Regions from separate parts of the Holtiella tumoricola genome, predicted to be linked through region 1. Evidence: a T-box and tRNA genes for the amino acid it is inferred to sense, from the RefSeq annotation. Region 1 holds a T-box; the other holds one or more tRNA genes.
What was found. A T-box is a leader RNA that pairs with one kind of tRNA and senses whether it is charged. The one in region 1 lies ahead of serS (serine--tRNA ligase), so its partner is inferred to be a tRNA-Ser.
Positions count from the first base shown of each region.

Region 2: it encodes a tRNA-Ser, which carries the amino acid that the T-box ahead of serS (serine--tRNA ligase) is inferred to sense. The anticodon was not compared.

Region 1 covers NZ_JAQIFT010000014.1:100,206-103,636, reverse strand. Annotated here, with positions in the region: gene PBV87_RS03485 (sugar O-acetyltransferase) at 294-860, shown strand; T-box leader at 1,107-1,309, shown strand; gene serS (serine--tRNA ligase) at 1,376-2,650, shown strand; gene PBV87_RS23025 (DUF2752 domain-containing protein) at 2,869-3,207, opposite strand; gene PBV87_RS03475 (DUF4190 domain-containing protein) at 3,335-3,431, shown strand, end outside.
Region 2 covers NZ_JAQIFT010000076.1:6,182-9,612, forward strand. Annotated here, with positions in the region: gene PBV87_RS22580 (Crp/Fnr family transcriptional regulator) at 1-3, shown strand, start outside; gene PBV87_RS22585 (SLC13 family permease) at 245-1,696, shown strand; tRNA gene PBV87_RS22590 (tRNA-Ser) at 1,837-1,922, opposite strand; tRNA gene PBV87_RS22595 (tRNA-Leu) at 2,068-2,151, opposite strand; tRNA gene PBV87_RS22600 (tRNA-Asp) at 2,159-2,232, opposite strand; gene PBV87_RS22605 (LysR family transcriptional regulator) at 2,287-3,180, opposite strand; gene PBV87_RS22610 (HD-GYP domain-containing protein) at 3,405-3,431, shown strand, end outside.

The sequences.
Region 1 (3,431 bases):
AATTAGCATATGCTTTTAAATTAGGCAAACATAGTTATAATTTTAACAAGGCGTGTTAAAAAATATAACTTAATCTGGACTTGATTAAGTTTTTGATTAAGAAATAATGCTGTTTACACTAGAATAATAACATGGGTTAGGGTAGGTGTCAATAAAAAGTGTTAAAAAAATAACGAAAAATTTTTTAGAAGGTATAAATTAATAGTTAGATAAAAAGTAGAACTATGTAAATACATGTATGAAAGTTATATAATATAAGGGAATTCAGCAGATCATTTGAAAAGGAGAATCCCATGACAGAAAAAGAAAAAATGTTAAAAGGTTTAGGCTATGATGCATCAGATAAAGAACTTACAGAAGATCGTACACGTGCAAGACAATTGTGCTATAAATTTAATCATCTCGAACCGGGTAACCATGAAGAAAGATTAGAGGTTTTACAAGAGCTTCTTCAAACAGAAGAAAATTTATATATGGAGCCTAACTTCTTTTGTGATTATGGATACAACATCAAAGTAGGAAAGAATTTTTATGCCAACTATAACTGTACTATACTAGATGTAAATACCGTAACTATTGGGGACAATGTTATGTTTGCTCCTAATGTACAAGTCTATACAGCGACCCATCCAGTGGAGGCAGACTTAAGAGTGAGTGGTATAGAAATGGGTTATCCTATTGTAATAGGAGATAATACTTGGATTGGTGGAGGAAGTATTATTTGTCCAGGTGTTACTATCGGTAAGAATGTTGTTATAGGAGCAGGGAGTGTAGTAACTAAAAATATTCCAGATGATGTAGTTGCAGTAGGAAATCCTTGCAAAGTGATAAGAAAGATTGAAAGTCAAACTGGAAAGTAAGTAATCGATGGTTCATGCTAAGGGGAAAGGCCTAAAGGCAAAAAAATAACCTAGACTTCGGGGGAGGAAATCTAGGTTGAGGGGGGATTTAGCGATGTACCTCACACTTGGTACAATGGTAGTATGGACCAAATAAAAAAGTTATATACACATTATTTAAAAAAAATATAAACAATATTCAGGTCTTGCATTTTGAATATGAATGGCATATAATGAAACAAATATGAAAACTTTCATTATATAGGTAAAATAACGTTGATGAGAGAAAAGCTTAAGATTTTGTTTTTAAGAGAGCTAGTGGATGGTGTGAACTAGTAAACAGACTTTAGTGTTCCGCTCTTTGAGTTGCTGGTGATGAGCCAGAAGGGAGTTGCCCTTTATAGCAATAAGAGGTCAGTTTATTTACTGATGAATGAAGGTGGCACCACGAGTATGCAATCGTCCTTTTATCTTTTTACGAGATAAAAGGGCGTTTTTTATTTTATTATTATTTTTATATTTACGAGGTGAAAGATATGTTAGATATTAAAAGACTACGTAGCGATTTTGAAGGCGTAAAAGCAGCATTAGCTAAGAGAAGTGGTAACTATGACTTAGAAGGATTCTTAGAATTAGATACTAAAAGACGTGAACTTCTTGCAGAAGTAGAAGTACTTAAAAACAAACAAAATGTTGTATCAAAACAAGTCCCAGTTATGAAAAAAGAAGGTAAAGATGTTACAGCTGTACTTGCTGAAATGAAAGAGCTATCAGATGAAATCAAAGGTATTGATCAAAAAGTTAAAGAAGTAGATGATACACTCCAAAACATTCTTCTTACACTTCCAAACTTACCAAACCCACAAGTTCCAGAAGGTGCTAGTGATGAAGATAACATCGAACTTAGAAGAGTTGGGGATGTTAGAGAATTTGATTTCGAAATTAAACCACACTGGGATCTTGGTGAAGGTTTAGATATTCTTGATTTTGAAAAAGGAGCAAAAGTAACAGGTGCTCGTTTTACATTCTATAAAGGTTTAGGTGCTAGACTTGAACGTGCAATCATGAACTTCATGCTTGATATGCATGTAGACAAACATGGTTATACAGAAGTATTCCCACCATTCATGGTTAACCGTGCAAGTATGACAGGTACAGGTCAGCTTCCAAAATTTGAAGAAGATGCTTTCAAAGTACAAGGTACAGATTACTTCTTAGTACCAACAGCTGAAGTACCAGTAACAAATATGTACAGAGATCAAATCTTAGATGGTAAAGACCTTACAATCAAACACTGTGCTTACACAGCATGCTTTAGAGCAGAGGCTGGTTCAGCAGGTCGTGATACAAGAGGGATCATCCGTCAACACCAATTCAATAAAGTAGAAATGGTTAAATTCGCTAGACCAGAAAACTCATATGAAGAACTTGAAACACTTACAAATGATGCTGAAGGTATCTTACAAGCATTAGGTCTTCCATACCGTGTTGTTAGACTTTGTACAGGAGACTTAGGATTCAGTTCAGCAATGACATATGATATTGAAGTTTGGATGCCAAGCTACGGTCGTTATGTAGAAATCTCAAGCTGTTCTAACTTCGAAGACTTCCAAGCTAGACGTGCAAACATTAAGTTTAAAGATAATATTAAAGATAAAGCACAATTCATCCACACATTAAATGGTAGTGGTCTTGCAGTAGGTCGTACAACAGCTGCAATCTTAGAAAACTTCCAACAAGAAGATGGGTCAGTTATTATCCCAGAAGCACTTCGTCCATACATGGGTGGTGCTAAGCGTATTACAAAATAGATTTTAAAGAAAGAGCTGTCATAAGACAGCTCTTTTTTATTTATTTAAAGTTACGGAAAATCCCCCAGATAAGATAGAGAATGAGTGATGTAAGGAGAAAGCCTAGATAAGTTAAACGGAGCTTATTAAAGTTTCTTAGGTTGAATGGTATCATATAGAGAATGAGCCCAAGAAGAAAAGTAATATAGATTAGTGTAACAGGAAGCCAATGGGACATATTAGGATTCCTTTCTATTCAATAAGTTAATGAAGAAAAGTAAAAGAGAACTTTGATTCCTGCTAAAGAAGTGGTTAGCTATGATGGTATAACTATCTTGTAGGACAAGGAAAGCCATAATAGGATAAACACTTAGAGTTAAGACAGGGTTGTAGCTATAGGCTTGTTGAAACTGAAAGGTAATAAAATGTATAAAGGAGCGTGTTCCACCACACATAGGGCATAAGAGATTGTAATGAGTATACCAGTAGCAGATACTTTCGTTTGCTAGAGAAGTATGTGATGCGATAAAGCCAAGTGGAATGATAAGAAGGTAGCAGAATAAACGTAGCAGATGCAAATTAACACTCCTTTCTTAATAATTTAGTTAATAATAATTAAGAATGTTTAATGATTGATTAGTCTAAAAATAATTGCAACTTATCTTTAACTATAATACAATAAAATCATGTAAAGGGGGAGATAAAATGGATGAATACAATCACACGAACCAAGATGGTAAAGACCCTAACCAAGTTAACTATACACCTGTAGCACCTGAGCATACTAATAATTATCAACAAC
Region 2 (3,431 bases), on a different contig from region 1:
TAAATAAAAAGAGTAGAAAATATTATAGATATAATATTTTCTACTCTTTTTATTTAATTAAACCTATTTTATATTTTTAATTTAACGTATTTATAGAATGAAAAGTTTAACATACTTTATGATTTTTTTATATTAAGTAACATACGTTATTTTTTTCACACTATCAAGTATGTTATAATTTTAACATACTTGATAGTAAACTTAAATTTAAACTAAAAATATGAGCAAGAAGGAGATTCCACTTATGAATAGCAGCGAAAAACGTGCTAATTACAGCTATCTTATTAATACTTTAATAGGTATATCACTTATGATCTTATTTAGATTTATACCAGCTCCTGAACCTATCACTCCATTAGGAATGGAAATAATAGGTATATTTATTGGGGTAATTTATCTTTGGACATTTGTTGATTCTATTTGGCCTAGTTTACTAGGAATATTCTTACTAGGATGTAGCAGTTTTGCCCCTATGAATCAAGTCTTAATGAATTTTTTAGGTGATTCAACAGTTGTTCAGCTCTTCTTTATGATGGTTCTTATCGGAGCTGTTGTACAATCAGGACTTACAAATTATATTGGTAGATGGTTCTTAACACGTAAAGTAATCAATGGAAAACCTTGGATGTTCTCTTTTATGGTTTTACTAGGAGTTTTTGCATTAGCAGCAACTTCATCTGCGTTCACACCAATCTTCCTTTTCTGGCCAATTCTATATGGTATTTTTAAAGAACTAGGCTATAAACCAAAAGATAAATATCCTACATTAATGCTTATCTCAGTAGTTGTTGTAGCCTTAATGGGATTTGGTACAGCACCATTTAAAGATGGTCCTGTAATCCTTCTTAATAACTATACCTCACTTACTGGTATAGAAATTAGCTTCGCTTCATTTATTGGTTTAACTATACCTTTATCTTTATTATCTATTGGACTTCTTATAGTATTAATGAAGTTTGTCCTTAAGCCAGACATATCTTTACTCAAAGATGTAAGTGTGGAGATGTTTAACAAAAATCCTCTTCCACCATTAAATGTAAAACATAAAATCATTGCTACAACTTTTATTGTATATATCTTATTTATGATACTTCCAGGTATTTTACCTGCAGATTTACCAATTAGAGCATTCTTCAACGATAATAAATTTGGATTTGCATTAGTCATGGTTTGTATATTATGTGCAATTAAAATTGATGGTAAATTCTTAGCTGATTATCAAAATATTAGTAGTCACCATATTCAATGGAGTACTATCTTCTTAATAGGTGCTGCACTTACTATCGGTAATGCTTTAACCTCTGAAGGTACAGGCGTAACACCATTCTTAAAAAACCTATTAGCACCAGTGTTTGAAGGAACAGGAGAATTTACTTTTATCGTACTTATTCTTGTACTAGGTTTAGTACTTACTAACTTCTGTAATAGTGTTGTTGTAGGAATTATCTTCCTTCCTATTATTTCAGCTTTTACTCAAACTATGGGAGTTGCTACAGAACCTATCGTTTCAATATTTATCTTTATGGTTCTATTCGGAGCAATTACACCAGCTGCTTCACCATTTGCTGCTATTATGCATGGTAACAAAGAATGGTTAGACACAAAAGATATTTATAAATATACTACTATCATGAGTATTCTCATGCTTGCTACTGTAATTATTATAGGTATTCCATTATCTAAAATTATGTTTTAATAAATAAAAGCGACTTAGAAATCTAAGTCGCTTTTTCTATATCTTTTTCTCTTCTACACTATTATTCATAGATCAACATATAATCAACAAGCTAGTTTATATAACAAAAAAGCGTACAGCTTACGCCGTACGCTTTGAAGCGGAGAGGGTGGGATTCGAACCCACGGCCCCTTTCGGAGTCACTGGTTTTCAAGACCAGCTCCTTAAACCGCTCGGACACCTCTCCAAATTTGTTATGTCAATTACTCTCTTATAATAACACCATATTTGTCATATGTAAAGCCTTTTTTTAAAAAAACTTAAGTTTTTTTGAGGTTTTTTAAGAGATTATTAAAAAATAAAAAACTACAACATAAGTTGTAGTTTTTTTATGCCCAAGACCGGAATCGAACCGGTACGAGGGTAAGCTCGCAGGATTTTAAGTCCTGTGCGTCTGCCAGTTCCGCCACTTGGGCATATAAGCGACCCAGAAGGGACTCGAACCCTCGACCTCCGCCGTGACAGGGCGGCGTGCTAACCAACTGTACCACTGGGCCATCGCTATTTCATAAGTATTATACTATAGCTATTGACTTATGTAAATACTTATTTTATTTTTCTAAACCCGTTTCCAATATCTTTAGAAATTCTGAAGATGCAGGTGATAATGGCACTGTTTTTAAAAAACAACATCCTATACTTCTTCTAGGAATAGGATTCATTAATCTTATTTCATAAATTCCTTTTTGCTCTAAATACTCCTTAGAGAATTCTTTAATTACACAAGATATACCTAGATTAATCCTTGCAAATTCTAATAATAAGTCATGTGAACCTAGTTCAATTTCTGGATTGAGCCTTACTCCTTCTTTTTCCATATGTTTCTCTACATATTGTCTAGAATTAGATTTATTCTCTAAAAATATTAAGGGTAACTTTGAAAGTTCTTCTAATGCTATAGGATTCTTACTTAATTTTTTATAAGCTTCTCCTCCTACAAATATATCATGTATATAAAAATACTCTCGTACTTCTAGTGCAGTATCTTCTATCGGAAGGTTACATACTGCCAAGTCAATTTCGCCTACCTTTAATAATTCACATTGCTCGATTGTAGTTCTATTAATAATTTTCAACTTAATATTTGGATATTGCTCATGAAATTTTTCTAAATAGGGTAGTAAGAAAAATCTTGAAATTGTGTCTCCTACACCTATCTTTAGTTCTCCTACAACTAAATCTAAAGATTCTTTGATTTTTTGTTCTCCAACATCTATAAGGTTTAATGCAGTATGTATATACTCATATAGTGTACTTCCCTCATTCGTTAATACTACACCTCTTGCACCTCTTCTGAATAAGCAAATATCTAGTTCTTTTTCTAGTTGCATTATTGTTTGACTAACTGCTGGTTGAGTCATATAAAGCTTTTTAGCTGCGCCTGAAAAGCTTTTACATTCTGCTACTTTACAAAATACTTTATAGTAGTCTAATTTCGTATTCATAGTTTCCTCTTTATTTTAGTATTTACTAATCCTTATTTATATCATATTCTCTTTTCAAGTCTAATTCAATATACCTTTTAGATACTCCATATAGGTTTTGTCGCTTTTTATATTAATATGTACATATTTGTACACAAAGCTACGTTTTTAATATATAATCTATTTATACAACCGTTATAACATAAAGCTTGGAGGGAGGATATTCCTATTAGGAAAATTGACTTATGAGATTAGTTAATATTGAAACACTT